Regions from separate parts of the Bacillus sp. DTU_2020_1000418_1_SI_GHA_SEK_038 genome, predicted to be linked through region 1. Evidence: riboswitches for the same ligand, from Rfam matches in the RefSeq annotation. Region 1 holds a riboswitch; each other region holds the start of a gene.
What was found. A riboswitch is a leader RNA that binds a small molecule or an ion and turns the genes downstream of it on or off. The one in region 1 is predicted to bind glycine.
Positions count from the first base shown of each region.

Region 2: it holds a riboswitch for glycine, as region 1 does, so the genes downstream of both, gcvT (glycine cleavage system aminomethyltransferase GcvT) here and lpdA (dihydrolipoyl dehydrogenase) in region 1, are expected to answer to the same signal.
Region 3: it holds a riboswitch for glycine, as region 1 does, so the genes downstream of both, RRV45_RS21415 (phosphoglycerate dehydrogenase) here and lpdA (dihydrolipoyl dehydrogenase) in region 1, are expected to answer to the same signal.

Region 1 is NZ_CP135435.1:732,022-739,001, reverse strand. It holds gene RRV45_RS03735 (TerC family protein) at 1-634, opposite strand, end outside; gene RRV45_RS03730 (FbpB family small basic protein) at 931-1,089, opposite strand; gene purU (formyltetrahydrofolate deformylase) at 1,165-2,034, opposite strand; gene lpdA (dihydrolipoyl dehydrogenase) at 2,056-3,456, opposite strand; glycine riboswitch at 3,646-3,747, opposite strand; PreQ1 riboswitch class I at 3,945-3,989, shown strand; gene RRV45_RS03715 (QueT transporter family protein) at 3,998-4,483, shown strand; gene RRV45_RS03710 (aspartate kinase) at 4,539-5,900, opposite strand; gene RRV45_RS03705 (PP2C family protein-serine/threonine phosphatase) at 6,153-6,980, shown strand, end outside.
Region 2 is NZ_CP135435.1:3,007,007-3,018,794, reverse strand. It holds gene RRV45_RS15020 (hypothetical protein) at 1-422, shown strand, start outside; gene RRV45_RS15015 (M23 family metallopeptidase) at 423-998, shown strand; gene RRV45_RS15010 (ATPase, T2SS/T4P/T4SS family) at 998-1,399, shown strand; gene comGB (competence type IV pilus assembly protein ComGB) at 1,386-2,417, shown strand; gene comGC (competence type IV pilus major pilin ComGC) at 2,419-2,742, shown strand; gene comGD (competence type IV pilus minor pilin ComGD) at 2,748-3,188, shown strand; gene RRV45_RS14990 (hypothetical protein) at 3,172-3,507, shown strand; gene comGF (competence type IV pilus minor pilin ComGF) at 3,458-3,940, shown strand; gene comGG (competence type IV pilus minor pilin ComGG) at 3,927-4,310, shown strand; gene RRV45_RS14975 (YqzE family protein) at 4,403-4,615, shown strand; gene RRV45_RS14970 (YqhG family protein) at 4,755-5,549, opposite strand; gene RRV45_RS14965 (DEAD/DEAH box helicase) at 5,527-7,215, opposite strand; glycine riboswitch at 7,520-7,612, shown strand; gene gcvT (glycine cleavage system aminomethyltransferase GcvT) at 7,832-8,935, shown strand; gene gcvPA (aminomethyl-transferring glycine dehydrogenase subunit GcvPA) at 8,955-10,301, shown strand; gene gcvPB (aminomethyl-transferring glycine dehydrogenase subunit GcvPB) at 10,294-11,754, shown strand.
Region 3 is NZ_CP135435.1:4,330,379-4,342,166, forward strand. It holds gene RRV45_RS21385 (transporter substrate-binding protein) at 32-2,920, shown strand; gene RRV45_RS21390 (SET domain-containing protein) at 2,982-3,581, opposite strand; gene RRV45_RS21395 (LysR family transcriptional regulator) at 3,663-4,544, opposite strand; gene hutG (formimidoylglutamase) at 4,677-5,630, shown strand; gene gltS (sodium/glutamate symporter) at 5,650-6,849, shown strand; gene RRV45_RS21410 (zinc ribbon domain-containing protein YjdM) at 7,064-7,402, opposite strand; gene RRV45_RS21415 (phosphoglycerate dehydrogenase) at 7,705-8,913, opposite strand; glycine riboswitch at 9,033-9,113, opposite strand; ZMP/ZTP riboswitch at 9,282-9,361, opposite strand; gene RRV45_RS21420 (LysR family transcriptional regulator) at 9,418-10,314, opposite strand; gene RRV45_RS21425 (coenzyme F420-0:L-glutamate ligase) at 10,433-11,626, shown strand; gene RRV45_RS21430 (2-keto-4-pentenoate hydratase) at 11,724-11,788, opposite strand, start outside.

The sequences.
Region 1 (6,980 bases):
GGGACAGGGTATAAACGGATAGTTTCACTCCGACCCATCCTACAATAAGAAAAGCTGCAATTTCCAAACCAGGCTTTGTTTGCAGCAGCTTAACAAATACATTTGCTGCAAATCGCATGATAATTAAACCGATAAATCCTCCGGCAAAAATGACAATAAATTTTCCTCCGTCAAGGCCTCCAATGTTCGGCAGGCTTGTATTCGGAAGTGCTACCGCAAGAGCTACCGCTGCTAAAATTGAGTCAATCGCAAAGGCGATATCCGCTAGTTCCACTTTAAAAACAGTCATCCAGAAGCCAGCCTTTTTCTTTTCGTCTTGGGGAGTTGCTTTTTCTTTTCCCTTTTTTACGATAAGCTTTCTAAATATATGATTTAAAGCAATAAATAATAAATAAAGTGCACCAACTGCTTGAACCTGCCAGATATCAACAAGAAATGAAATGGCAAATAGAGAACCAAATCGGAATACAAAGGCCCCTGCCAGCCCATAAAATAATGCCTTTCTTCTTTCCTGTTCAGGAAGATGTCTAACCATAATAGCTAGCACTAATGCATTGTCAGCTGCCAAAAGTCCTTCTATCCCAATCAATAGCAGCAATACCCAGCCATATTCTAATAAAATCGATAATTCCATTGTTATTCCTCCATTTTTTGATTAATGTTATCTGCATCTTAATCTGCTGGTAATGCCTTTTTTGCAAACAAAAAACCTTTACCAGCAAGCGGTAAAGGTTTAATAAACAAATAAAGACCTTTACCCCGAATAGGTAAAGGTCTTGCTAACAACGATAATAAGTTGCCGACAATGCCGGGAGATTAGATCTCCGAAGTGACGACTTTGCCGTTAAAGCTACTCCCCTTTAGGAGAAACTATTTAATTGATACTTTAATCATAATTGAAATAAATGTCACTGTCAATGATTTTACAACCTAATTATATTGTAATCCATAACGGCTAGTTTTCTTTTTCGTGATGATATGCTTTTCGTCAATACGCTTTTCGATTTCTTCAAGCTGATCTCTGTCTCTAAGAAGCTCTTCTCTGTTTTTTCTGATTAAATTTGATAATGTTACTCTTTTTCTGCTCATTGTAATATCTCCCTTTATTCATGTTGTATGGTTAATAGAATGTATTCCCATTTATATACATAACCCCAAAAGCTCTTACTCAAACACGATCGTTTTATTCCCATGAACCAGGACGCGGTCCTCTACATGCCAAGAAACTGCCTCAGCGAGAACGGTTCTTTCCACATGCCGTCCAGCTATTTTTAAATCCTCTGCCGAGTAGCGGTGGTTTACTCTCAGAACATCCTGCTGAATAATTGGCCCTTCATCTAAATCATTTGTGACATAGTGGGCGGTTGCGCCGATCAATTTCACTCCCCTGTTAAAAGCGCGTACATACGGGTTCGCGCCAACAAAGGCTGGAAGGAATGAATGATGGATGTTAATAATCTGGTTCGGATATTTCGCTATAAAATTCGGAGAAAGTATTTGCATATATCGTGCTAGCACAATAAAGTCTACTTTCCCATCCAATAGTTCCAACGCCTTCTGTTCAGCTTCTTCCTTCGTTTCATGAGTTAACGGAATGTGATAAAAAGGAAGCCCATAACTTTCGACCTCATCAGCTAAGTGAGCATGATTGCTAATCACTAAAGGTATATCCACCGGCAATTCCTTAGACTTCCAGCGCCAAATTAGCTCGAGGAGGCAATGATCCATTTTTGATACAAAAATGGCCATTCTCTTTCTTTTCTTTGAGCTGCTAAGCTGCCATTCCATTGAGTGATTTTGTGCTATTTCAAGAAGATCCTGCTTAAGCCCTTCAATAGAAGTGTCAGAGTTTTGTAAATCAAACTCAATTCGCATAAAGAATCTGCCAGCCAGCGGGTCGGTTGTATGCTGATCAAAGTGAACAATATTCGCTTGATGCTCCAATAAAAAGTTGGAAACGATTGAAATAATCCCCGGCTTTTCCGGACAAGAAATTAGTAAAACGCCTCTATTTCCTTTTTCTCTTGTTGTCATTGATACACCTCAATTCCAAAATTATGCGTGAATGGCTCTTCCATCTACGGCTAATGCAGCTTCACCGATTGCTTCTGCTAATGTTGGATGGGGATGAATCGTTCTAGCGATATCCATCGATGTCGCTTCTAGAACACGGGCTAGTCCTGCCTCCGTAATCATATCTGTTACGTGTGGGCCGACCATATGGGCACCTAGCAGCTTATTCGAACCTTGTTCCACAACAAGCTTCACAAATCCATCTGATTCACCGAAAACAAGGGCTTTTCCGATTGCACGGAATGAGAATTTCCCTGTTTGTACCTCGTAACCTTGAAGCTTTGCCTCTTCCTCTGTAAGCCCTACACTCGCAACCTCAGGGCTGCTGTATATACATTTTGATACCAATGTCGGATCAAGTGGTGCTGGGTTTTTACCTGCAATATGTTCAATCGCAATGATTCCTTCATGTGACGCTACATGTGCAAGCTGCAAGCCCCCAATTACGTCCCCAATTGCGTAAATATTTGACTCATTTGTTTGGTAGTATTCATTTGTAACGATAAACCCGCGCTCAACATTAATGGTCGTATTTTCAAGACTTATCGACTCGATATTAGGAAGACGGCCTACAGAAACGAGAAGTTTGTCTGCAGAAAACGTTTTCTCTTCTCCACGATGCTCTGCCTTAATTGTCACCCCATCACCTTTTTCAAGAGATTGAGGCAGTACCTTTGCACCTGTTACAATCTTAACGCCTTTTTTCTTCATTAAGCGCTGTACTTCCTTAGAAATATCTGCATCCTCTGTCGGAATAATTCGATCAGCATATTCAATCACTGTTACTTCTAATCCGAAATCAACGAGCATCGAAGCCCATTCAATTCCAATGACACCGCCGCCAACAATAATAATCGACTTTGGCAGTTCTTCCATTTGCAATGCTTCATCCGATGTCATGACATACTTCCCATCGGCTTCTAGACCTGGAAGTGTCCGTGGCCGTGATCCAGTCGCAATGACTATATTTTTAGGAACAAGAGTTACTTCCTCTTCCCCATTATTCAAATCTACTAATATATTTCTAGACTCTAAGATTCTGCCTTTTCCTTCATAAACATCAATTTTCCCTTTTTTCATTAGGTGCTGTACACCTTTAAACAGGCGATCCGTAATTTCTGCTTTCCTTGCCTGTACCTTGGAAAAATCAAGTCCCACTTCGGGAGCTATAACACCAAATGCTGCTGCATTTTTTGTCGTTGCATAAACCTCCGCACTTCGAAGTAATGCTTTACTAGGAATACAGCCAGCATGTAGGCACGTCCCTCCAAGCTTCCCTTTTTCAACAACCGCAGCTGTTAAACCTAATTGTGAAGCACGAATGGCCGCAACGTATCCGCCTGTACCTCCGCCAATAATGACTACATCATATTCTTTGGTCAAATCATTCTCTCCTTTGGATATATTGTGAACATTTTAACAATCAATCCCCAAATTTATCCACGCAAAAAAGGACAGAAAAAGGGTAAGATTGTTTACCCTTCTCTGTCCTTTTACCTGAGAGTTTATGCCCAAATCAATAATGGGGTCCCCTTGGGTGTCGTACTCATTTTTACGAGCTCTCCAGAGATGCGTCCCGTTGTGGTTCCTCTACCTGAGAGATTGGTTCCAAGGGTCTTTTTGGAACTTGCTCCTTCGGTGGCTTGTCGTAATGCTCTCTCCCACAACCGTCATCCGCCTATATGGAATTTTCTATAAATTTAGAATAATACTTTAGCACTGTAATGTCAAGCATTTTAACAGTATCTTAATGTTTTTTGGGAAAAGGTTCACAAAGTGTTCATTCCGGTTTGAAAAACACAAAAAAAATTTACAATAATTGCGGTTTGACAGCATATGATTTGCCTATTAGAATATTATCTTTGGGTAGCGCCCGCGTGGTTCGTAACCATCCCACGATAAAAAACTAAGGAGAGAATTGAATATGAATGTAAAAACGCTTGTCGGAAATGGCATTTTAGCAGCTTTATATATTGCTGTTTCTATGCTTATCCAGCCTTTTGGATTCACTAATATCCAGTTTCGTGTATCCGAAATGTTTAATCACCTAGTCGTTTTTAACAAGAAATATATTTTCGGAATGGTATTAGGTGTATTTTTAACGAATTTATTATTTTCACCAATGGTCGCGTACGATCTCATTTTCGGAGTCGGGCAAACACTGATTTCATTATTAATCACAATTGCTTGCTGCCGATTTATTAAAAACATATGGGCACGCATGATTGTAAACACGCTCGTGTTCACCTTCACTATGTTCCTAATTGCCCTTGAGCTCCATCTTGCCTTTGGCTTGCCATTTATGTTTACATGGCTCACAACCGCTATTGGTGAATTCATCGTGATGGCAGTTGGAATGCCTCTTATGTATGCATTAAATAAACGCGTAAATTTCGAAAAATCAATATAAAAATGAGAGTTGGCGAAAACTTGTGCGCCAACTCTTTTTTTAAGCCCTTAAAGCCTTAAACCGTAACAGGAGCAAAAAACTCGTCATAAATCGCCCGAACCGCTCGCTTCTCATCGACTTCCTTCACGCCAAACATCATGCTCACCTCAGAAGAGCCTTGGTTAATCATTTCGATATTAACCCCCGCTTTTGCCAAAGCTTTGGATGCTCTTGCTGTAGTACCAATATTGTGTCGCATTCCCTCTCCTACAACCATGATAAGCGCAAGACTGTGCTCAATCACGACTTCATCAGCTTCTAACTCTGTCCTAATTCGATCAATGATCGCTTCTTCCATGCCAGGGGTGAATTGATTTTCTCTTAAAATAATAGAAATATCATCAATTCCTGACGGTGTATGCTCATAGGAAAGACCATAGCTTTCTAATATCTCCAACAGCTTTCGGCCAAATCCAATTTCTCTGTTCATTAGATACTTACTTACATAGATGCTGCAGAAGCCTTCGTCACTTGCAATCCCAATAACCGGGCCATTTGTGTTGTCCCGCTCATAAACAATTCGAGTGCCTGGTGCCGATGGGTTATTCGTATTCTTTATATGTACCGGTATCCCAGCCCGGAATGCCGGAACAAGTGCCTCATCATGTAAAACACTGAATCCGGCATAGGAAAGCTCCCGCATTTCTCGATAGGTTAATTCCTTAATTTCCTTTGGTCTATCCACGATAAAAGGATTGACTGAATAAACAGCATCCACATCCGTAAAGTTTTCGTACAAGTCTGCTTTGATTCCGTTAGCGAGGATGGAGCCCGTGATATCTGATCCACTCCTTGAAAAAGTAAAAATCTCGCCTTCCTTGCTATAACCAAAAAACCCTGGAAAAATAACGAGGCCTGGGCGCTCACGCAGCTCAAACAAACGATCATAGGCCTCTGGCAGAACTTGTGCATGACCTGGTTCTGCACTTACTAAAAGCCCTGCTTCCTTAGGGCTTACATAAGTAGCCTCCACACCCTGTTTACGGAAATAAGCTGCAACCAGCTTAGCATTGTTGTCCTCTCCGCTCGCCTTCAGTAAATCCATGAATCTTTCAGGGTTGCTTTTGTCTGAATTTAATCGTTCAAGCAAATCCTGTTGAATGGTATGAATAATTTCCTCGGATAATTCTAATTCTTCTGCAATTAGAGCATATCTTTCAATAACAGCATCGAGTTTTTTCTTTGGATCTTTATTTTGCAAACTGAGCTCTGCACATTCAATTAAGAGATCTGTTACCTTTTCATCCTCTGAAAATCTCTTTCCTGGTGCAGATACGACAACTACCTTCCTTGCGGGATCAGAAACAACAATCTGGAAGACCTTTTCTAGTTGTTTTCCGGATGCTAAAGAAGATCCGCCAAACTTTACGACTTTCATTTTTACAACCCCTTACTGAAAAAATATATCCCTAATTTTACTCCTATTCAGAAAATAATCAAGAGTTTTTCCTTTCTATAAGGACATTTGTATACTAGTAATGGACAAAATAGGTCTAATAGCCTATTATTTATTTTTTCCATTCTAGACACTTCCGATGCTTTTTCCATTTATAGTGTTTATCTCTAACAACTTTACCCATTTTTAAAATATAATAAAAGTAAATATGTAAGAAATAAGGGAGCAGACTATATGGGGATTCTTATTGTGGACGACAACCAGGCGAACTTGTTTGTTATTGAAAACATTTTAAAACGTGCAGGCTATGATGATTACTTATCTTTAACTTCAGCACAGGAATTATTCACTTATCTCCTAAAGGATCAGCCAGTAGAAATTGGAAAACAGGCAGACATTATACTGATGGATATTATGATGCCTGAAATGGACGGAATTGAAGCATGTAAAAAACTTCAGCAATACCCACATTTAAAGGATATTCCTGTTATATTTGTAACGGCTCTTGAAGATTCCAATAAAGTTGTTGAGGCACTTGATGCTGGAGGCATTGACTATGTGACGAAACCGATTAATAAAACAGAGCTTCTAGCAAGAATTCGAGTGGCACTAAGGCTGAAATACGAGAAGGACTGGCATGTTGAGCAAGAAGAAAAGATTCGAAATGAGTTAGAATTATCGATGCAAGTCCAGACCAGCCTGCTGAGCGAGCCTGTTTATAAGGAGAACCTTCTATTAAAGGCTTCCTATTTACCTGCGTTTAAATTAGCAGGTGATATGTACTATTGGCATAGAATAAATGAACACCGTTATGCCGCCATTCAGCTTGATATGATGGGCCACGGGATATCAGCTTCACTTGTTTGCATGTTTATCTCATCTGTTTTAAGGGATTCAATTACAACCTATGCCGATCCTGAGTATGTTATGAAGGAGCTTAACCGCTGGATGAATTCTTTAAACCATCGAAACCAGCAAATTCCTTATTATTTCACGGCGATTTATCTTGTGCTTGATACGAAGGAGAAAACGCTGGAGTACGTAAATGCTGGTCATCCAACT
Region 2 (11,788 bases), 2.2 Mb from region 1:
GCATTAAACAGTTTATGAATAAAGAGCATGTGATGGAAAACGCTTTTTGTGCCAAGGAATTAGCTAGTTTTGAGAAGGTTGAATCAATGGGTTGGTTGGCTACCATGACTTCTCTCCCTTTAATCTTCGCTCCTGCCATAAAAGCGAAAGAGGTATTTGCAGCTGAAGTAGTTCCGGTAATGGCTTCTGCGGAATTATCCAGTAAGTTAATGACTGCCTTCGGTCCTATAATCGATTTAGTTCAAGCATTAGCTTATCCTGTGGGAATGGTCGTGGTATTAGGCGGGGCTATTATGGTGATGATCGGTCAGCAGGAAAAAGGTTATTCCATGCTAATGTCAGCAGGATTAGGTATTATTCTTATTAATATTGCTCCTATGGTCTTAAATGTATTAATCGGTGCCATGAAGAGTGTGGTGTAAATGATTATCCGAATTACTTCTAAATTTCGAGAAATGGAGAGTTTTCGGAGTAAGCCACATACTGGAATAGACTTATCATTCCCAGAGGGGAGCGAATTAAAATCCATTGGTGATTCAGTTGTTGAGAAGATTGTTGACTATGGCTCTGAAAATATTGGCAAAGGAGTTATCCTTCGTTTAGCTGATGGAAAACAGGCAATATACGGGCATTTAAGCGATATTAAGGTTAAGGCAGGTCAAAGTATAGCGGAAGGTCAGATAATTGGTTTAAGCGGCAATACAGGGAATTCAACAGGCCCACATTTACACTTGGCTTTAAAAGAAAACGGTAGCTTTATAGATCCTACTCCTTTAGCTCATAAATTAATGGCATGGGAGCAGTCGATAGGAGGGTATTTCTTTGATAAATTTATTCAAAGTCGGATTGAGCATTTCGTTTCGGATTTTATTATTTCGTTACCTGTCCTGGTGGGGGTTAGTTTTGCTGTGTGGGGTCTACTTAATATGGTTAGCGGCAGGCTTGCTTCAGTAGGGGTTGTAGGAGTGTTTATCTTAGGTGGATTGGTAATATTATAGTGCATGTTCCTATTGTAGTTACTAGGCATTTAGTGCTTTCTACGATGCATACAAGAGACGCAAAAGGTGCCATATACCGCTTAAATGAATTTGGTGTCAATTGGGTGGAAATCGAACAAACCCTTGTTGCCGTAACAGCACAAAGGCTAGTCGAATTGACCTGTCCATTTTGCCAAGGGGAATGTTCACCCTATTGCTTTAGTTATGGAAGATGGAAGAGAGCAAGTGTTTTTGAGCTTCTTGCAGGACGTGCTTTACATGCATCAATGATGGAGGCGAAGGGTGAATATATGGATGTAGATTATTTTACATTAAAAGAGGTCATCAAAAAAGGGATTGCTCTAGGGTATATTAAAGAAACAGAATATGATCGGTGGGTGCTTGATTATGCGGAGGCATAAGTGGAGTCTTCAGGAACAAAGCCATTTTCTAAAAAGAACAGGGGAGCTTCTTTCAAGAGGCTACCCGCTATCCGAAGCAATAGAATCTATTCTATTTCAACTTCCGCGAAGAAAGAAAAATGAGGTAGGTGAATGTTTAGCCCAATTAAGAGAAGGTTATCCATTTTATCAAATATTATCAAAGCTTCAGTTTAACCGACATCTTATTGGCTATGTCTTTTTTGCTGAACAGCATGGCGGTTTGGCACAGGCATTCCAAGAAGGCAGTGAAATGATGCTTAAAAGAGACAGGGACTTGGAAAAGCTGAAAAAACTGCTTGTTTATCCCGTATTATTAATTTTTATTACGTTAGTGTTATTCATCTTTGTTGATTATATGATCCTTCCTAGATTTTCTTCATTATTTTCCTCAATGAAGCTAAAGCCAAACTTTTTTATGAACGCAGTCACGTTCTTTAGCAATATAATGCCTCTCTTCTTCGGTTTATGCACCCTTTTCCTTGCTGTTCTTTTCAGTTACTACCTTTTACAATTTCGGAAATTTTCTCAAGTCAAGCAAAAGAGTATACTCGTTTCAATTCCAGTAGTGGGTTTGTTTTTAAAATTATTTTACTCACATTATTTTTCGATTCAAATTAGTTATTTATTATCGGGTGGTTTGTCTATTCACGAGGCATTAAGAATGTTTGAGAAAAATGATAAACAGCCTCTCTATCAAGAGCTCGGGGCTGACATTATTGATAGTCTTCGAAGGGGGGAGAGGCTAGAAGATATACTGATAGGCTATTCTTTTTTAGAAATAGAGCTTCCTCATATTATCAGGCATGGCCAGAAAAACGGGAAGCTCGATCAGGAGCTGGCTTTCTTTAGCAAACATTGCTTAACGCTAATTGAAGAGCGTTCAGAAAAATTACTAAAGACCATTCAGCCGATTTTGTATTCTGTTATTGGTGTAATGATTGTATTTATGTACTTAGCTGTACTATTACCAATGTTTCATTTACTGGAGGGATTTTAATATGAAGGTATTGAAAAACGAAAAAGCTTTTACACTGATTGAAATGATGATTGTTCTGCTTGTTATTTCTGTTTTACTAATTATTACGATACCAAATATTACGAAGCATAATTCCAAAATTAACAGCAAGGGGTGTGAGGCATTTGTCAAGATGGTACAAGCCCAGGCGCAGGCTTATGAAATTGAAAAAAAATCACCGCCAGCAGATATTCAAGCACTTGTTGATGCTGATTATATTAACGATAAGGAAAGAACCTGTCCAAATGGAACTGAAATTACAATCTCAGCTCAAGGAAAAGTATCAACTGTTGAAGAAATGGATTAAGCAATATGGTTAGCAAACAGGGAGGCTTCACTTTAATAGAGTCTTTATTTGTCTTAAGTGTATTTCTCATTATTGCCTCTGTACCCGCCTTTCTATTAAAGCCCCATTTTATCTCCTTTGAAAAAGAAAAATTCATCTCACAATTGAAAGCAGATCTTTTCTATGCTCAACAATATGCTCTATCCCATCATATTGATGTGTATGTTCATATTCTGCCGGAAGAGAGTAAGTATGTCGTACATGAAAAGCTTAGTGCCAACTACTTGATTGAAAGAGAAATACCAGAAATGATTACAGTACAAGAGGAGTCAATGAAGCTCTACTTTCAGTTTCAGTCAGATGGGAATATTAATAGATTTGGTTCCTTTGTCATATTTGCGGGAAGGGAGAAATATCGGTTTATGTTTTATATTGGAAAGGGAAGATTTTATGTTGCAAAAGAATGAAGGGTTCTTTTTGCCTGAGATGCTGTTGACTCTATCTGCATGGCTCGTTAGTACAACCATTTTTATACCCTTAATAATGAATTTAATGGATCAATCTGTTCAACTTCGGCAAGAATTTGACAGCACTAAAGCTTTATATGAGACATTGCTAAAGGCTCAAAAGGAAGATTTACAGCCTCAATCAGAATTGATTACGATCAATCAAACTGTTTATGAAATATATGAAGGGACTTCAGGGGGAAACGCTGAACAGGAGGTTTGCGTTAAATATGAGGATGTATTCAAGAAGCTACAGACGAAATGTGAAATATATGAATAATAAAGGCTTTACAATGCTAGAAATGTTATATGCCTTTTCCATTTTTCTGCTTGTTGTTTCTTTTTTTCCACTAATCTTTAAATATTTCATGGGAAATGATCAGCTGGAGGCACGTCTAAAAAGAATGGAATGGCATGTATTTGTCAATCAAATAAAGAAGGAGCTTCGATTAGCGGAGGAAATAATTGTTTCAGATAATAGGCTGGTATTTACAAAGCATGGTCAATTAATACTATATGAAAAGCATGGAACTAATTTACGAAGGCGGGTTGATTTCAAAGGACATGAAATCGTCCTTCAGCAAGTAGATTCATTCCAATTTTCTCCGATACGTGATGGGGTAAAGCTGACGTTGACTGATCATTATGATCAAAAGTACTCCGTATTATTATATTCCTTTATAAGTTTGGACGAAAATTATGCTCCAGAATGAAAAAGGATTTACCTACCCGCTTACCTTTACAATTATCTTGCTAGTTGCGCTTCTGCTTACAATGCATATTGAATTTTATTTAACAGAGATTCGTTTTTTACAAGAATCACAAACTCTTTTGAAACAAGAGTATTATTTAATAAGTTCTCTGAAACGGATAGAAGATATTTTATTAACGGAGGATGAAGATCAGTACACTGGTGTTTTTTCTTTTTCCGATGGAGAAGTCCATTATGAAACGGCTAAAATAACCGATACTTTATTGATGTCAACATTTAATTTACGCATCGGGACAAATATTGAAATGCTCGCCTATGGGTATTTTGATAAGGAGGAAGGTAAAATGATAAAGTGGATCGAAAAAAATTGAATTTCTTTGCAAGATGATGCAGTTGAATAAATATGTTATTAGAGGACATACTTGAATTGAAGTTATTAAATAATAGAATCAGGGTGCATCATATGAAATCGAATGACTATGTTAAATACATTACCGAAACTGTTGTCAAGTATATTGATCAGCCAAAAGATGAGCGCAAGAAAAGCAGATTAGAGAAGAAGGATATTAAAGAACCATTCTTATATCGGTGGTTCGGATTGATCCCTTATGTCCTCTACTTTAATTTAAAGAGGAAAAAAGAAAACAAATATGAAAAGAAACCGTTCAAAATTTGAGCGGTTTCTTTTTACGTCTAGCTCCAGCACCTAGCCCCTCGAGGTCATAAGCCAATCCGTCAAAAAGGTTAAAGAACAACCTTTCTGCCGGATTGTCTTATGCTTGTCGGGGCTGATCAAGGCGCTTCCGCTTTTGTTATTACACAGCCATATCAGTTAAATAAAACAATCCTCCATTGACAATGGATATTTTCACCTTAGGCTCGTATTGTTCCTTCAAGGCCGTTTTTTCAATTTCATAACTTTCATCCTTTTCTTCTGCCTCTTCATAAAAATGCTCAAGTAGATTTAGGTCCTTGTCCCAGCGCTCTCTAGCTTTTATAGCCCAAGAGTGATCCTCTTGTTCAATTTGATATTTTAAGAAATTTTCCACTCTTGAGATTCCGCTTCTTGGCATAATTAGTGGGGAAAGTGTAAATGAATAGTCTGGAATTTTCGGTGTTAGCTGCAATTGAAGCAACCTATCATGAAAATTTTCAACCATTTGTCCATTTATTAATTGAAGTCCAATTGATTTAAATACGTCCCTTTTTCGATCACATTCATAGGAAATGCGGACATTCATTGCAAGCCATGGCCTCAAAGGGATTTGTTGCCCAGGTGTCTGATGATGGTTTTCATATAATCGAATATAACCCGCTAAGCTTTTGGTTGTTTGAAAAATTTGGTGCAGGCGCGGCGAGCCAAAGTGAATGCTTTCTCCTTTAATATGTTCCGGAGCTTGCTGCGGGTTAGTTATTAAAGTAAGCCTCATCGGATTAGGCATTCCTCCGGTTTTCTCCAAGTAATGCCAGTAGAATGGTCTATTCATAAGTTCTTTATCAAGATCAATCGTTAGTTGGACAGTCATGTAGCCTTGCCCATTTTCTGTAATTTCACAGCCGTTTGCATGGAAGTATCTTTCAAGAAATTTATGAATTTCTTGTTGCTGCATTTTGTTCACCCTCCCGCATTTCTTCAGCAAATTGAATCATCGATGTTAGGTTCTCCATTTTTATTCTCATTTCACCCTCTGAGGCAGATTTACCGAATATATCAATTAGGTGATCCTCAACATTTCCGAAATCCAGCTTAGAAAGAATATCATCTAAATCGCCAATCACCTTTTCGAAAAGATTAATTTTCTCGTACAACAGCTTTAATACATGTTCTTCAACAGTATCCTTTGTAGCAAAATTATAGATCATGACATCCTTTTCCTGTCCAAGACGGTGAATACGCCCAATTCTTTGTTCGAGCCTCATTGGGTTCCATGGCAAGTCAAAATTAATGATGTGATTACAAAACTGAAGATTAATCCCTTCACCGCCTGCTTCTGTTGCAATCAGCACCTGAGCGTTTTTTTGAAAAAGTTCACGCATCCAGTCTTTCTTGCCTCTTTTAAACCCTCCTCGAAAGGGTACTGAAGTGATGCCATATTGCTTGAGAAACCATTGAAGATACATTTGTGTTGCCCGATATTCTGTGAAAATAATAACTTTATCGTTAATTTGCTGAATTAATTCAAGTGCTTTCTCCGCTTTAGAGTTTTTTTGTACGGCTTCAACCTTTTCAACTAAATATTGAATTTGCTTTTGATAGGCGATAGTTGGTTCTTCTTGTCTTTCTAGCATGTTTTTTAATGTATAATAAACAGCTTCACGGCTGCTGCACGCCTCGCGCTGAAGGGTCATCACGGAAAATTGGCTAGAGCTGATCCAATTGCCATCTCGCCGCAAGTTAGTGACTGCTTCATAAAGATCTCTTTCTTCTTTTGAAAATTCAATAGGAATCGTTTCAACAACTCGTTTTGTCCACTCGATGCCTGTATCAGCACGCCGATTGCGAATCATTACTTTATTCACTAATTCCTTTAAATGCTTGTCATCATCTAGGTCACGAGCATCCTTACTGTATTTTCGATAAAAAGCAGATTCATTTCCTAAATGGCCGGGCTTTAATAGCGAAACAAGATTAAAAATTTCACTGATGCGATTCTGAATAGGTGTAGCTGTTAAAAGCAAGCAAAACTTCTTTTTTAAATTTTGTACAAACTCATAGTTCTTGGTTTTATTATTTTTGAGCTTATGTGCTTCATCTATAATGATTAAGTCATAATCTTGCTTATTAATAATATCTCTATGAGGATTCCGTTTAGCCGTATCAATAGATGATACAACCACATCACACTGCTCCCAAACATAGCTTTTCCTCTGGGTAACAGCTGGAATGAAAAACTTGGTGTTTAGTTCAATGGCCCATTGAGTTACAAGAGAGGCCGGTACAAGAATTAATACTTTTTTGACTAAGCCGCGTATCATGTATTCTTTTAATATTAATCCTGCTTCTATTGTTTTTCCTAAACCCACTTCATCTGCAAGAATGGCTTTTCCATTCATATTTTCTACTACTTGCTTTGCCACCTCCAGCTGGTGAGGCAATGGAGTAAGACCTGAAAGATGCTTAGGGGCCTGCAGACCCTCAAATTCAGGGATCGTTGTATGATTTTCAACCTCTATCGCTAGTTTATAAAGTTCCCAGTTCCCCCATGGTCCGTCCTGCACGATTCTTGTTAAAAAGTCCTCCTGCCATGAAGAATCAAATTCAATATTTACTGTCATAAAACTTCTCCTTTGAAAGCTGTCTAGCTTTAGCGCCTGCCTCAGTTATAGTGGACATTTGGACCATCGAGGCGCTTTCCGCATTTCTTTTATATGAGAAAAATATTAACCATTGCTCAAATAGGTTTCTAATGGTAGGATAATAATAGCTTTGAAAGTTTTGAAATTTGCCACAACCACTTAGTTTAACGAGTGATTTTATTAAAGGAAAAAGGTTTCAAATTGGATTCAAGGCTAAAAAGTATGTTTTTAAGGAACGTATTTGCGTTTAGTATGACCAATTTGGAAAATTTTATAAATACGGATGATGATAAGGGGAGAGACTACATTTTGTAGCGCCGAAGGAGCAAGCAATTTCAGTTGTGAATCTCTCAGGCAAAAGAACCCTTGTTTGACGTAGCTCTGGAGAGTGCTTCTTAATTAGGGAAGCCACCAAAGGGGAAAGCCGGTTATCGGTAAACTTTCAGGTGCAAGGACAGGGATCTTCTCTATTTTAAGGGGGATTTCTGCCCTTTTTTAGTGTCTGTAATATGTCTAGCTTCTGTGTCTAGGCGCTTACCGCATTAAATTGGCGAATTTCTAAACTTTTAAAAAGGATAAAAAGGGGGACAAGTGAATGTCACAGTTAAAACGTACACCATTATTCGATGTTTACAAAGACTATGGTGCGAAGACAATTGACTTTGGCGGCTGGGATCTGCCTGTTCAGTTCTCTAGCATTAAAGAGGAGCATGAGGCAGTTCGTACAAAAGCTGGGTTGTTTGACGTATCCCATATGGGTGAAATAGAAGTAAAAGGCCCAGACAGCCTAAACTATCTTCAAAAAATGATGACAAATGACATCTCAAAACTAAAAACTTTTGGTGCCCAGTACACAGCCATGTGTTACGAAAATGGCGGGACTGTTGATGATTTACTTGTCTATAAATTTGCAGATGATCATTATTTGCTAGTTGTAAATGCTTCTAATATTGAAAAAGACTATCAATGGCTCACAGACCATCTTGAAGGAGATGTGACAATCGAGAACCTTTCCGACAAGACGGCTCAGGTTGCTATTCAAGGTCCGTTAGCGGAGTCTGTTCTTCAAAAGCTGACTGCTGAAACAAATTTATCAGATATCGGTTTTTTTAAATTTCAAGATCAAGTCGATATAAATGGCAAAAAAGCTCTTGTTTCCAGAACGGGTTATACAGGAGAAGACGGCTTCGAAATTTATTGCGATGCCAATGATGTTGTAGCTATTTGGAAGGATATTTTAGAAGCCGGAAAAGAAGAAGGGGTAATCCCTTGCGGATTAGGTGCCCGTGATACATTGCGCTTTGAAGCCAACCTTGTACTATACGGCCAAGAAATTTCTCCGGAAATTTCTCCACTTGAAGCGGGAATCGGTTTTGCCGTAAAAGTGAATAAAGAAGCTGATTTTATTGGTAAAGAAGTTCTTTTAAAACAAAAAGAAGAGGGTTTAACAAGAAAATTAGCTGGAATTGAAATGATTGATCGTGGAATTCCGCGTCATGGCTATCCGGTATTCAAAGGTGAAGAGCAAATTGGAGAAGTAACAACAGGTACACAATCTCCAACTTTAAAGAAAAATATCGGCTTGGCCTTATTAAATACCGAAAATACGGCAATTGGAACAGAAGTTGAAGTAGAGATTCGCGGGAAGCGCCTAAAAGCAGTTGTGGCAGCGACGCCTTTCTATAAAAAAGGGAAATAACAGGAGAGGAGACATAATAATGAAACATCGCTATTTACCGATGACAGAGTCAGATAAAAAAGAAATGCTTGCTACAATCGGTGTGAACTCAATCGATGAATTATTCAGTGATATTCCTGAACGAGTAAGATTTAAAGGTGAATATAACATTAAACCTGCAGCAACTGAAACAGCATTAATGAAAGAGCTTTCGTTAATGGCACAAAAGAATGCTGATCTTAAGAGCAATACCGCTTTTATTGGAGCAGGTGTTTATGATCATTACATGCCTGTAATTGTTGATCATGTACTTTCACGTTCTGAATTCTATACAGCTTATACACCATACCAGCCAGAAATCTCTCAAGGAGAGCTTCAGGCAATCTTTGAATTCCAAACAATGATTTGCGAATTAACAGGTATGGATGTGGCAAACTCTTCTATGTATGATGGAGGAACTGCTCTTGCTGAAGCTGGAACGCTAAGTGCTGCTCAAACTCGCCGTAATAAATTATTAATTTCGAGCGCAGTACATCCAGAATCAAAAGAAGTTGTAAAAATGTATGCAAAAGGCCAAAACATTGAAGTTGTTGAGGTCCCACATAAAGATGGTGTAACTGATGTCGATGCATTGAAAGAAATGATCAATGATGATATTGCTGGGGTAATCGTTCAATATCCAAACTTCTTTGGAAGAATTGAGCCAATGAAAGAGCTTGAAGAAATTATTCACGCACAAAAATCATTATTTGTCGTATCAAGCAACCCGCTAGCACTTGGAGCACTAACACCTCCAGGAAAATTCGGTGCTGATATTGTTGCTGGAGATGCGCAAGTTTTCGGAATTCCGACAGCATTTGGCGGTCCTCACTGCGGTTACTTCGCTGTTACGAATAAATTAATGAGAAAAGTTCCTGGACGTCTTGTTGGACAAACAGTAGATGAACAAGGGCGCCGCGGTTTTGTACTAACGCTTCAAGCGCGTGAACAACATATCCGCCGTGAAAAAGCGACTTCTAATATTTGTTCAAACCAAGCGTTAAATGCTCTTGCTGCATCAGTAGCAATGACGGCATTAGGAAAGCAAGGCGTTAAGGAAATGGCTATAGCTAATATTCAGAAAGCCAATTATGCTAAAAAAGCATTTAAAGAAAATGGCTTTGAAGTAGTATTTGAAGGCCCGTCCTTTAATGAATTTATCATTAAATTAAATACACCTGTAAAAGAAGTAAATCAAAAACTTCTAGAAAAAAGTATTATTGGCGGATATGATTTAGGCCGTGATTACTCTGACTTAAAGAACCATATGTTAGTTGCTGTTACTGAATTAAGAACGAAAGAAGAAATTGATACTTTTGTTAAAGAAATGGGGGAGTACCATGCATAAGGATGATCAAGCACTCATTTTCGAATTAAGCACACCTGGCCGCATCGGTTATAGTCTCCCGGAAATGGATGTTCCGGAAACTGATATTAATGAACTGGTTCCAGCGGGCTTTCTAAGAGAAGAAGAACCAGAGCTGCCAGAAGTATCTGAATTAGATATTATGCGTCACTATACTGCACTTTCTAATCGTAACCACGGGGTTGACTCTGGTTTTTACCCGCTTGGTTCTTGTACAATGAAATACAATCCGAAAATCAATGAAAATGTGGCACGTTATGCTGGATTTGCTCATTTGCATCCGCTTCAGGATGAAAGTTCTGTTCAAGGTGCTTTAGAGTTAATGTATGATCTTCAAGAGCATTTAATTGAAATTACGGGTATGGATCAAGTTACACTTCAGCCAGCAGCTGGCGCTCATGGAGAATGGACAGCTTTAATGATGGTCCGTGCGTTCCATGAAGCAAATGGTGATTTTAAACGTACGAAAGTAATTGTTCCTGACTCAGCACATGGTACAAACCCTGCTTCCGCTGCGGTTGCCGGCTTTGAAACAATTACTGTTAAATCGAATGAAGATGGACTAGTAGACTTGGAGGATTTAAGACGAGTAGTAGGCGAAGATACTGCTGCACTTATGCTTACTAATCCAAATACATTAGGGCTGTTTGAAGAAAATATTCTTGAAATGGCAGAAATTGTTCACGGTGCAGGCGGAAAGCTTTACTATGACGGAGCTAACCTAAACGCTGTTATGTCTAAAGCACGCCCAGGAGATATGGGATTTGACTTAGTTCACCTTAACCTGCATAAGACATTCACTGGTCCACACGGCGGTGGCGGTCCTGGTTCAGGCCCTGTAGGCGTTAAAGCAGACTTAATTCCTTATCTTCCAAAGCCAGTTTTAGTTAAACAAGGCGATCAATTTGTATTAGATTATGACCGTCCTCAGTCTATTGGACGTGTGAAGCCTTATTACGGAAACTTCGGAATTAATGTCCGTGCCTACACGTATATCCGTTCAATGGGTCCAGATGGCTTAAAGGCAGTAACTGAATATGCAGTATTAAATGCAAACTATATGATGAGAAGACTTCAAGGCTCTTATGACCTTCCATTTGATAGACATTGCAAACATGAGTTCGTATTAAGCGGAAAGCGTCAAAAGAAACTTGGCGTTCGTACACTTGACATTGCGAAGCGTCTGTTAGATTTCGGCTACCATCCTCCTACTATTTACTTCCCATTAAATGTGGAAGAATGTATCATGATAGAGCCGACTGAAACTGAATCTAAAGAAACTCTCGATGCCTTCTGTGATGCAATGATTCAAATTGCAAAAGAAGCAGAGGAGAATCCAGAAATCGTTCAAGAAGCACCTCATAGCACGGTCATTGGCCGTCTTGATGAAACAATGGCTGCTCGTAAGCCAGTGCTTCGCTATCAAAAACAATAATATATATATAAAAGACCTCTGCATAGAAAATGTG
Region 3 (11,788 bases), 870 kb from region 1:
ACAATTTTATAAAAGAAAGGAGCCAATATCATTGGAGAAACAGGAGTTGAAAGTGGGAATTCTCTTTTCATTAACAGGGACAACCAGTATTACTGAACGGGGACAGTATCAAGCATGCTTATTAGCAATTAAACATATTAATGAAAGCGGCGGCATTAATGGAAAAACACTTATCCCGATTGTCGAGGATGCGGCTTCCGATCCTGATATAACTCGCCAGAAGGCTGAAAAGCTTATCGTTACCGATCAAGTCACGGCCATTATTGGCTGCTACACTGCCGCCTGCAGGAAAAGTGTCATTCCTGTCTTAGAAATGTATAATAATCTATTATTCTATCCGACCATAAATGAAGGCGGAGAAATGCATCCCAACATCTTTTATTCCAATTCAACGCCTAATCAACAACTGCTTGACTTTATTCCTTGGCTCATTCGCCATGTTGGGAAGACCTTTTACCTCCTAGGTTCAGACTATATTTATCCTAGAGAGATAAACCGATTCGTACGCCAACTTGTTGAGTATCATGGGGGATCTGTTTTCGGAGAGCAATACGTTGCATTAGGAAACCAAGTTTTTGATAAGCATTTAAATGAAATCAGACAGATGAATCCAGATATTGTCTTCTCGACCTTGGTTGGCGACAGTACTATTAGCTATTACCAGCAGCATGAAAGACTTGGCTTGCAGCAGCCCATTGCTAGTAATGTGACAGCAGAAACCGAAATTAAAGCGATTGATCCTAAAGGAAAAACCGAATTTTACTCCAGTTTTTCATATTTCAGTACTATTGATCGTCCCGAAAACAGAAGATTCATAATGGAATTCCAACGAATTTATGGGACTGATATTATTAGTTCTGTTATGGAGAGTGCCTATAATAGCATGATCCTGCTTGCAGAAGCACTCAAAAGGGTAGATACTTTCTCAACTAATGCCATTCGAAGTGCCTTGTCTGGTCTATCCATTGAAGCCCCACAAGGGAAAATCATGGTTGATCCGATCAATCAGCATGTATGGCTAAATTCGCGAATTGGAAAGGTCAATGAATCCGGTCAATTTCATATTTTATGGGATTCAGATAATCCAATTAAACCGATTCCTTTGATGGAAGATGCCCTGCCATTACATCGTAAGGATACTATCCCTGACAAAAAGAATGAACAATTCCAGCCTAAAATAAATCAATTCCAGCCCCTTCTTTCTGAACTCAAAAAGAATTTATCAAGGCTGCCCTTTCCGTTTGCCTATTTTGATAAGGAAGGTTTGCTGATAGAAATCATTAATACTGGCTCTCCCGCAGATACCTCCCCTCTATTAAATTTGAAGACGGGAGATACGGTAAATAGCACACTATTGAAAAACAGTGGAATTGCCGCTGCTTTTAGTGGGAAAACATCCACATATGAAGTTACAAATGAATGGGATAGGAAATCAAACAATACATATGTTGTTGCAGGGTTCCCTATCATTGGATCATTTGATGAACTTAAGGGTGTATTGGGCGTTTATATGCCAAAGACATCATCTGAGTCAACCGAACAGCTGCTGGAGAGCATTAGGGGTATCATCCATCTAAGTTTTAAGCTAGTTGAAAGTCAAGAGAAACAGTATATTCTAAATAACGCCCTTGGTGAAATTACAGACCAGCAACCGGGAGGTTTGTTTATCATAAAAGAAGGGCATATTCATTTTCAAAACAAAAAGGCAGTAGAATTATGGAGAAATAAACAAAGCCTAGTACAAACTGTTTTACAGGAGATTTCTTTGAATAGGGCGGATAGAGAAAAAGGTGAGGAGCGTATTTTAAGGCGTAAGGATAGCGAAGAAAGCTACGAGATTAAAGTACAAAAGAAAAATTCGTTGATTTTTATTCATTTTAAATCCCTTCCTCGCCATCCGTATCGGTTTTCCTTGAATGAAAGAAAGAACTTAACCACTTATGATCTAGTCGGCTCCAGTGATTTATTTTTAAAAACAATTGAATTGGCACGCTCTGCTTCGAAAATACAAGCTAATACTCTTTTACTAGGGGAAAGCGGGACTGGCAAAGAGATGTTTGCCCGTGCTATCCATAATGAAAGTGCACGGAGGAATAAGCCATTTGTAGCGATAAATTGCGGTGCAATTTCAAAAGACCTAATCAATTCGGAACTTTTTGGATATGTGGAAGGGGCTTTTACTGGTGCCAAAAAGGGCGGCAGCCCGGGTAAATTTGAGGTTGCTAATGGGGGAACTCTTTTTCTTGATGAAATTGGTGAAATGCCTCTTGAACTGCAAACAACCTTATTAAGGGTTTTGCAGGAAAAGGAAGTTGTTCGCGTTGGCGGTCACAAGCCTATTCCATTAGATGTACGAATCATTGCAGCAACGAATAAGGATCTTTTCCAGGAAATTGCCTTCAATGGTTCATTTCGGAGTGACCTATACTACCGTCTAAATGTTTTCACTATCGAACTAATACCTCTTCGCAAACGACCTGAGGATATCGTCCATTTCAGTTATCATTATTTAGAAGAACTCAATGCTCTTACTAGTCAAAAGAAGGAACTATCAAATGAAGCCCTGATACTAATGAAAAAATACAATTGGCCTGGAAATATCCGAGAGCTTTGCAACGTTATAGAAAGAGCCTATTACTTAGCAGGGAACTCATCAATTATTGAACAAGAGCATCTTCCTCAAGAAATAGCTGAAAATATCCAAGCATTGAAGCAGGAAGATACTTATTCCCCCTATAATATTAAGAGCATTTCAGATATTAAGGAAAAAAACTATGAACATGAACGCCAATTTTACATTCAAACATTAATGAAACACAAGGGAAATATAACTAGAACAGCCAAACACCTTAGCATCTCCCGTACAACCCTTTACCAGAGACTTAAAGAATTCCAAATTGAAATTAAAAGAGTTAAATAGATGCCCAGAGAAGCATACATCCTTGATGTAGAAGGTGTATGCTTCATATTTTTATAAACCATTACCTATGTTTATTTCGGTCATAATAGATGCATTTGATTGAGTCAAAGAGAATCTGCTCGGTGGCTGTGATTTTTACTTTTTCCATGAATTCGCATGGAATAAGGTGGATCAGCGGTTGTTTAACTTCATAGAAGTGTTCAAGAGCATTAATTACCTTCTGATCCCATTCCTCTGAGTAATATAGAAGATCATCTGGGTACACTTTCTTTCTCTCTGTTCCATCTTCCGGGATACATTCAAAGGGTTCATCTACATTCAAAGATCCATAATCATCCGTTAATTGCTCTCCTGGATAAATGTCCCGAACAGCTACTTCAAATTCATAAGCTGTTCCCATACAGTTTGCATGGAAACTATGATTCACATACCTGCCGAGATCCCAGCAAAGAACATATTTTCCTTCTTGATTGCGGTAGGAGTATTTCTTTAGGAGGTCCCTCCTGTATTTATCTAGATTTTTAACATAGTCTGGCTCTAATATTTGATCAAGCCCATCCAATGCCCACGTTATTGTCCCTTTTGGAATAAATTCAGTTGCAAATACACCAAAACCTATCTGCTCATTAATAAAGCGCAGTTCCGTATGCGGATGAATCATGTCGAGCAATCCCCTTTGTATAGTTGGTTTTATCCATAATCTATGCAAAAGACGTCTGCTTGTTGATTTTTAAAATGATTGTTATTTAAAAAAACCTTTAATTTCTTCTAATAAATCACAAACAGCTGGAGAAAGATAACGGTCTTTTAAATAAGCCAGATAGACTGTACGCTTTAAATGCTCAGATTCAATCATATGCATCGTAATATTGGGGTTTGGCGTATATTTAATATAGCTTTCAGGCAGAATCGTGACGCCGAGGCCTTGTTCAACAAAACTGTAGGCGGTTTCAAACCTTTCAATCTCATACATGATCTGGGGAATGATCTTTTCCTCTTCAAATGCTTTTAGAATATCCTCTCTAGTTCGTAATCCAACCTTACTAATAATAAAATCCCTTCCTTTTAGATCATGAAGGGTAATTCGCTCCTTTTGATTAAGAATATCGTCCTTATGAGTTAGGAGAATTAAATTTTCATCATAAAGGGGGATGAGATGAATCTCTTTTTTATCAATTGGCTGATTTGTAATGGTGAAATGGACATCATATTGCATAAGGGATTTATAAACTGTTTCTTTTCCAAGTATCTCGATTAATTGAAACTGTATATTTGAAAAACTCTTTTTAAACTTATTCACTGCTTTAGGAAGCCAGAATTTAGTGGATTCAATCATGCCAATAGTTATTTTTCCGGTACCATGTTGTTTGATTGCATCAAGATCTTTAAGCATATTGTCAAAGTTTCTAATTAGCTGCAAAGACCTCTTATAAAAAATTCTTCCTGAATCCGTTAATGCCAACCGGCGAGTATTTCTTTCGAGCAGCTGAAAACCAACTGCCGTTTCCAGCTTTCTAATGGCGTTACTTAAAGAAGGCTGGGAAATATGAAGAATGCTGGCAGCTTTAGAATAGTTTTTTTCCTGAACGACGGTAACAAAGTAACGAAGCTGACGAATATCCATAAAACCTCCTATTTGATTTATAGCTTAAAGCTATGCAATTATAATATTTCAGTATTGGTTTTTTATATATTAGCACCTTTATAATAGGATTACACGTATAACTCAGAATTTTTTTAAAAAGGAGGAGAACCTATGTACACAGAACCGTCCAAAGAGCATTGGTTTGGAAGAATTGATAGCCACACAGACTCCTTAAGCTTTCGATATCATCAAGTAGTTAATTTGTCTGGAATCCCTTCATCTTCTGTAAACCAAAAAACTTTTGGCATTATTGGATTTAAGTGTGAGGCTGGGGTAAAACGCAATAAAGGACGTTTAGGTGCAGCAGAAGCTCCTGATAAAATAAGGGAAGCTCTTGGTAAGCTGCCGTGGCATCTATCTAAAGAGACAGGGCTGCTGGATGCTGGTAACGTTTCTTGCATAGGCGACCAAATGGAAGAGGCTCAAGCTGAATTAGGCCATGCCATTACAAGCCTATTAAACAAAAATGTAAGCCCCATCATTCTCGGCGGCGGTCATGAAACCTTTTATGGCCATTATCTCGGAGCTAGACAATTTATCGGCAAAAACGCAAAGCTTGGCATCATTAATATAGACGCCCACTTTGATATGAGGCCGTATGATGAGCAAACATCATCTGGTACGATGTTTAAGCAAATTTTAGATAACGATGCTCAAAGCAGTTATCTATGCTTAGGGATACAAAAATATGGAAACACTTTGTCCCTTTTTGATACGGCGGACAAGTATAACGTTCGGTATTTGCTAGAAGAGGATTTATCTCTTTCTAATATGGATCCTGTTAAACAGAAAATTGAGAGTTTTATTAAAGAACATGATCATGTCATTCTTACTTTATGTACCGATGTGATTGATTCATCCTATGCTCCTGGAGTTAGTGCACCTTCGCCTTTTGGTCTTGAGCCAAAGATTGTCCGTTCATTGATTCGCCATATCATTTCAAATGATAAAATCCTTTCATTCGATATTTCCGAAGTAAATCCAGCCGTTGATGAAAACAATAAAACCGTTGCACTAGCTGCCCAGTTAGTCAATGAAGCCATCATGAACTTTAATATAAAATAGGCATCTTAGGGGGTAACATATGAATTTGGAACTCAATCAAATCACAACTGTCTTTCTTGCCGTAGCTTTGTTAATGATAGGCGGAATGCTGCTTAATAAACTTCCATTTTTAAAACGATTCTGTATTCCAGCACCAGTTGTTGGCGGATTATTATTTGCAATTCTTGTAACCGTTTTAAAACAAACAGGAATTCTTACGATTACCTTAGATACCTCACTGCAAAGCCTTTTCATGCTAACATTTTTCACAACGGTTGGTTTAGGCGCAAGCTTCAAACTAGTAAAGCTTGGGGGGAAACTCCTTGTAATTTACTGGATTGCCTGCGGCTTTCTAGCCTTGGCTCAGAATTTTATTGGGATTTCTCTTGCTAATGTACTTGGTTTAGAACCGCTGCTTGGCATTATGGTTGGGGCTGTTTCCATGGAAGGCGGCCATGGGGCAGCAACAGCATTTGGCGGAACCCTGGAAGAACTAGGAGTCAACTCAGCTCTATCAATCGGGCTTGCTGCAGCAACATTCGGTCTTATTGCCGGAGGATTAGTCGGCGGTCCTACTGTTAAATATTTAGTGACTAAGTATAAATTAAAGCCTACTGAGTCGGATGAAATGGATGAAGTGGCAGCTGCAAAAGAAATGGGAGATACAGATAGCATGAATTCACAAAAATTCATGACCCAAATTCTGATTATTACATTGTGTATGGCTGCAGGCTCTTACTTAGGCGAGCTTTTTTCAAAGGCAACGGGCTTTGTGCTGCCAAGCTATGTAGGTGCAATGTTCTTAGCCGTTATCGTCAGAAACATCATTGATAGCATTAAAAAAGATGCGATTGACATGAAGAGCATCAATTTAATTGGGGATGTGACGTTAGGGATTTTCCTTTCCATGGCGCTCATGAGCATTAAGCTATGGGAAGTGGCGGATTTAGCATTGCCAATGCTCATCATCGTCTTTGTACAAGTCATCTTTATCGTGCTTTTCAGCATTTTCGTTTTATTTAAATTGTTAGGCAAAAACTATGATGCGGCCGTTATGGTTGGAGGCTTCACTGGTCACGGACTAGGCGCCACTCCAAATGCGATGGCCAATATGTCAGCGATTACGGCACAATTCGGTCCTTCCAGGAAAGCATTCCTCATCGTTCCGATCGTAGGTGCATTCCTGATTGATGTATTCGCCATGCCGATTATTATAACAAGTATTAATTTATTTAAATAAACAGACTATTGTTACGCTATCACTTTCCTGAAATATGGATACTAAAAAAACGTCCCAGAATTCTGGGGCGTTTTTTAGGGTTTAGTCCTAGAAAAGGCTATGGATACAATGCAGTAGATAAAATTAAGGTTAAGATAGAATAGATTTTTATTTAGTAAGAGGGCAGGAGTGTATTTTCCCCGCCCTTTATTACTCAGCCTAGATTAAAATATTTTTATACTTTTTTAACAAATTCGGACTTTAATTTCATAGCACCAAAGCCATCAATTTTGCAATCAATATCATGATCGCCATCCACGAGACGGATCCCTTTAACCTTTGTTCCAACTTTGATGACGGATGAACTTCCTTTCACTTTAAGGTCTTTAATGACTGTAACTGTATCCCCATCGTTTAAGATGTTTCCATTCGCATCTTTATAAACCTTGACGTCTTCATTTTGGGCCTCAGATTCTAGGTTCCATTCATAAGCACATTCCGGACAAATAAACAGACTTCCATCTTCGTATGTATATTCTGAATTACATTTTGGACAATTTGGCAAATTCGACACTAGCCATTTCCCCCTTCATTATTATTCTAAATACTCTTTGGTTTCATCGCCTACAAGTATATTGGATAATTAGTAAAGTTTCCACTAAACTTCATAAATGCTGTTCTTAGTATGTTATTATCACCGGCCTTAAATACCATGAACCTTTTCATGACTACTGTTTTCCATCTTAAACTACTAAAACAAGCCTCATGAACCATTCATGGCTGCTGATTTCCAACTTAACCAGCATAAACGAGATTCATGAACCCTTTCTGGCAAAAAAAGACCAACCCCCGCATTAAGAGGGCTAGTCTATTAGCTTATGGAATCATTCGAACGGTCACAATTCCATCGATTTGGTTAATGATATCTTCCAGACTCATAATAACTTCATTATCTACTTTATTATCAATATCAATAATCGTATAAGCAAAATCGCCACGGCTTCTATTGACCATGTCAGCGATGTTTAAGTGATAGTTTGATATAGCAGATGTAATCTTTCCGACCATGTTTGGAATGTTTTTGTGGAATGCCGTTACACGCTGTTTTCCGGTATAAGGAAGGGTAGCATTTGGGAAATTCACAGAGTTTTTAACATTCCCTGTCTCTAGGAACTCCTTTAGCTGGCGCGCTGCCATAATCGCACAATTCTCCTCTGACTCTACTGTTGAAGCACCAAGGTGAGGGGTAGGAATCACGTTTTTCATTTTCATTACATTTTCATTTGGGAAATCTGTCATGTACTTTCCTACTTTTCCGCTTTCAAGGGCAGCTGCCATATCCTTTTCATTCACTAATTCACCTCGAGAAAAGTTCAAAATATAAACATCGTCCTTCATTAAGCTAAAGGTCGCTTCGTTGAACATTTCTCTTGTATCTTCCGTTAATGGAACATGGACGGTAATATAATCAGATTCTGCAAAAAGTTGTTCAATAGTCATCGCCCGCTGGACTTTGCGGGATAACTTCCAGGCAATATCAACAGAGATAAATGGGTCAAACCCAATGACATCCATGTCTAACTCAATCGCATCATTCGCCACAAGGGCGCCGATCGCTCCCAACCCAATGACGCCTAGAGTTTTCCCCTTAATTTCCTTCCCAACAAATTGCTTCTTGCCCGCTTCCACAAGCTTTGGAATTTGTTCACCTTCTCCTGCTAACGTCTTAACCCAGCTCACACCGGCAAAAAGATTACGAGATGCAGCCATTAATGAGGTCAGTACCAATTCTTTCACCGCGTTGGCATTAGCACCTGGTGTATTAAATACAACAATCCCTTGCTCCGTGCACTTATCAACAGGAATGTTATTCACGCCCGCTCCTGCTCTTGCAATAGCCTTTAATTGATTACCCAACTCCACTTCATGCATGTTAAAGCTGCGAACGACAATTCCATCTGGATTTACACTGTCATTATCGATTGTGTAATGATCATGATCATTTTTAAATACCTTTAATCCGCTTTCTGCAATATTATTCAACGTCTTGATCGTTTTCACTTTGTTTAACATCGTTGTGCTCATCTTCATATCTCCTCTTTTTTTAATATACTTTTAATCTATTAACAAAATGGGGAAAAAAAAAGAGACTGGTGTTCTCCAATCTCATCCGACGTCAAAAATAACAAATAGCACGATTCATTTGTTATTCTTCTGTCCTTTTGCCTGAGATTTTGAACCCTTCGGCGCTGCAGTCAACCTGCAGTCTCTCCAGAAGCTGCTCCTGTTATAGTGCAACCCATAACAATCATAGCCTTCTTCATATTTAATTATTAATAATTTTTCGAAAAATCCGTACATCTACAATAATCGAAATTAAAGACATTATCAACTATTTTTTCCTGAGCCATCCCCCCTGAATATACACAAAGAGGTAAGGGATTAGTTTCCCTTACCTCTGCCCAGGCGAACGGCTAATCGATACTATGTGCTCCCCCACGGTTATCCGTTTTCGCCAGTTACACATAGCCTTTGAAATTGATTACAGGATATCAGATTTTACAGAATCCTTCAACCATTAATTTCACGCTAACGCCCTTTGCTCTGATTTTTTTCCAAAATCCCCACAAATTTAGTGGAGGCTGGCGATAGTGGAACACTTTTTAGAAAGCAGACACCTATATCCCGTTTTGGTATTTCCTCAGTAAGCTGAACCTCAAACAATAGCCCTTTATTTAAATATTCCAGAGAAAATTCTTTCGTCACACAGGCAATCCCTAAATTTATTTTTGCAAATTCCAAAAGTAGTTCATGTGAACCTAATTCGAATTCAGGCGATATTTGTATCCCTTTGGAAAGCAAATAATCCTCAACATAGTTTCTGGAATTTGATTTATCTAGAAAAATTAAAGGCAACTTGACTAGTTTCTGAATACTGACAGCTTCAGATAATAGACCCTTATATTTTTCTCCGCAAACAAAGATATCGTGGACTTCAAGGCATGGCCTTAACTCTAGCGCAGGATCATCAATCGGAAAATTACAAACAGCTACATCGACCTCTCCCGATTTTAGCAAAGAGCAAATTTCTAATGTCGTACCATTCACAATCTTAAATTTAATATTGGGATAATTACTGTGAAAAGCCTCTAAGTACGGAAGTAAAAAATATCTGGAGATCGTGTCCCCAACACCAATCTTTAATTCTCCCGTAGTTAAATTCTTAAATTCAAGTATTTTTTCCTCTCCCACATCTATTAAATTAATGGCTGAATGAATATATTCAAATAAAATTTTGCCCTCAACAGTGAAAGTTACCCCTTTAGGAGTTCGATTGAAAAGGCGTGTATCCAATTCTTTTTCTAATTGCATGATGGATTGACTAACTGCAGGCTGTGTCATGAAAAGCTCTCTCGCCGCCTTAGAAAAACTTTTGCACTTTCCAACTGTACAAAAAACCTTATAGAAATCTAATTTACTTACCATATAACCACCCCTTATATCCACTATTAGATATATTAATTTTACTTATATCACTAAAGAGGTGTATAGTACAAGAGGATAATATGGAAATTAAGCCTAACAGTTATAAGGAGCGATTATATTGGAAAGAGTAGTTGGAACTGTTGTTAGAGGCCTTCGTTGCCCGATCATTAATCAAGGAGACAATATTGAAGAAATTGTTGTTGATAGTGTGCTAAAGGCTGCGGAGGTTGAAGGCTTTAACATTCAAGATAAAGATATCGTGACGATTACAGAGTCGATCGTTGCCCGCGCTCAAGGGAATTATGCGACAATCGATCATATTGCACAGGATGTAAGTTCAAAATTTGGTAACGAAACTGTTGGAGTCATCTTCCCGATTTTAAGCCGTAATCGCTTTGCTATATGTCTTCGCGGGATTGCAAAAGGGGCGGCAAAGAAAGTTGTATTAATGCTTAGCTATCCGTCTGATGAAGTAGGCAATCACTTAGTTGATATTGATTTACTTGATGAAAAGGGCGTTAATCCATGGACAGATGTTTTAACCGAGAACCAATTCCGTGACCTTTTTGGCTATAATAAGCATACTTTTACTGGTGTTGATTATATTGATTACTATAAATCGTTAGTGGAAGAATACGGAGTTGAATGTGAAGTCATCTTCTCTAATAACCCGAAAACGATTTTAGAATACACAAAAAATGTTCTGACTTGTGATATCCATACAAGATTTAGAACGAAGAGAATCTTAAAAGCGAATGGCGGAGAAAAAATCTACAGCCTTGATAATATTTTGGCGGAATCTATTAATGGAGCTGGATTCAATGAAGAGTATGGTCTTCTTGGATCCAATAAGGCAACAGAAGACAGCGTGAAGCTTTTCCCACGTAATTGCCAGCCAGTCGTTGATAAAATCCAGCAAATGCTCAAAGACAAGACAGGAAAAGTTGTTGAAGTGATGGTATACGGAGATGGTGCTTTCAAAGATCCTGTTGGTAAGATTTGGGAGCTTGCGGATCCAGTTGTTTCACCTGCATACACATCCGGTCTTGATGGAACTCCTAATGAAGTAAAGCTAAAGTATCTTGCTGATAACAACTTTGCTGATTTAAAAGGGGAAGAGCTTAAAAAGGCAATCTCCGAATTCATTAATAACAAAGAATCTGACCTTGTAGGATCAATGGAATCTCAAGGAACGACCCCAAGAAAATTGTCTGACCTGATTGGCTCACTATCTGATCTAACTTCAGGCAGCGGGGATAAGGGAACACCGATTGTCTTTATCCAAGGGTATTTTGATAACTATACAAAATAAGACTAATTAAATTTAAACTAGATGCCAAGCAGTTTACAGCATCTAGTTTTTTTCATTATTAATGCATCAATTTTTTTAAGCTCTCCCTGTATCATGATTAACGAATATAAAGTGATATTTCACCCATTCCCTCAAATTTTGAAGTCAAATGATCGCCTTTCG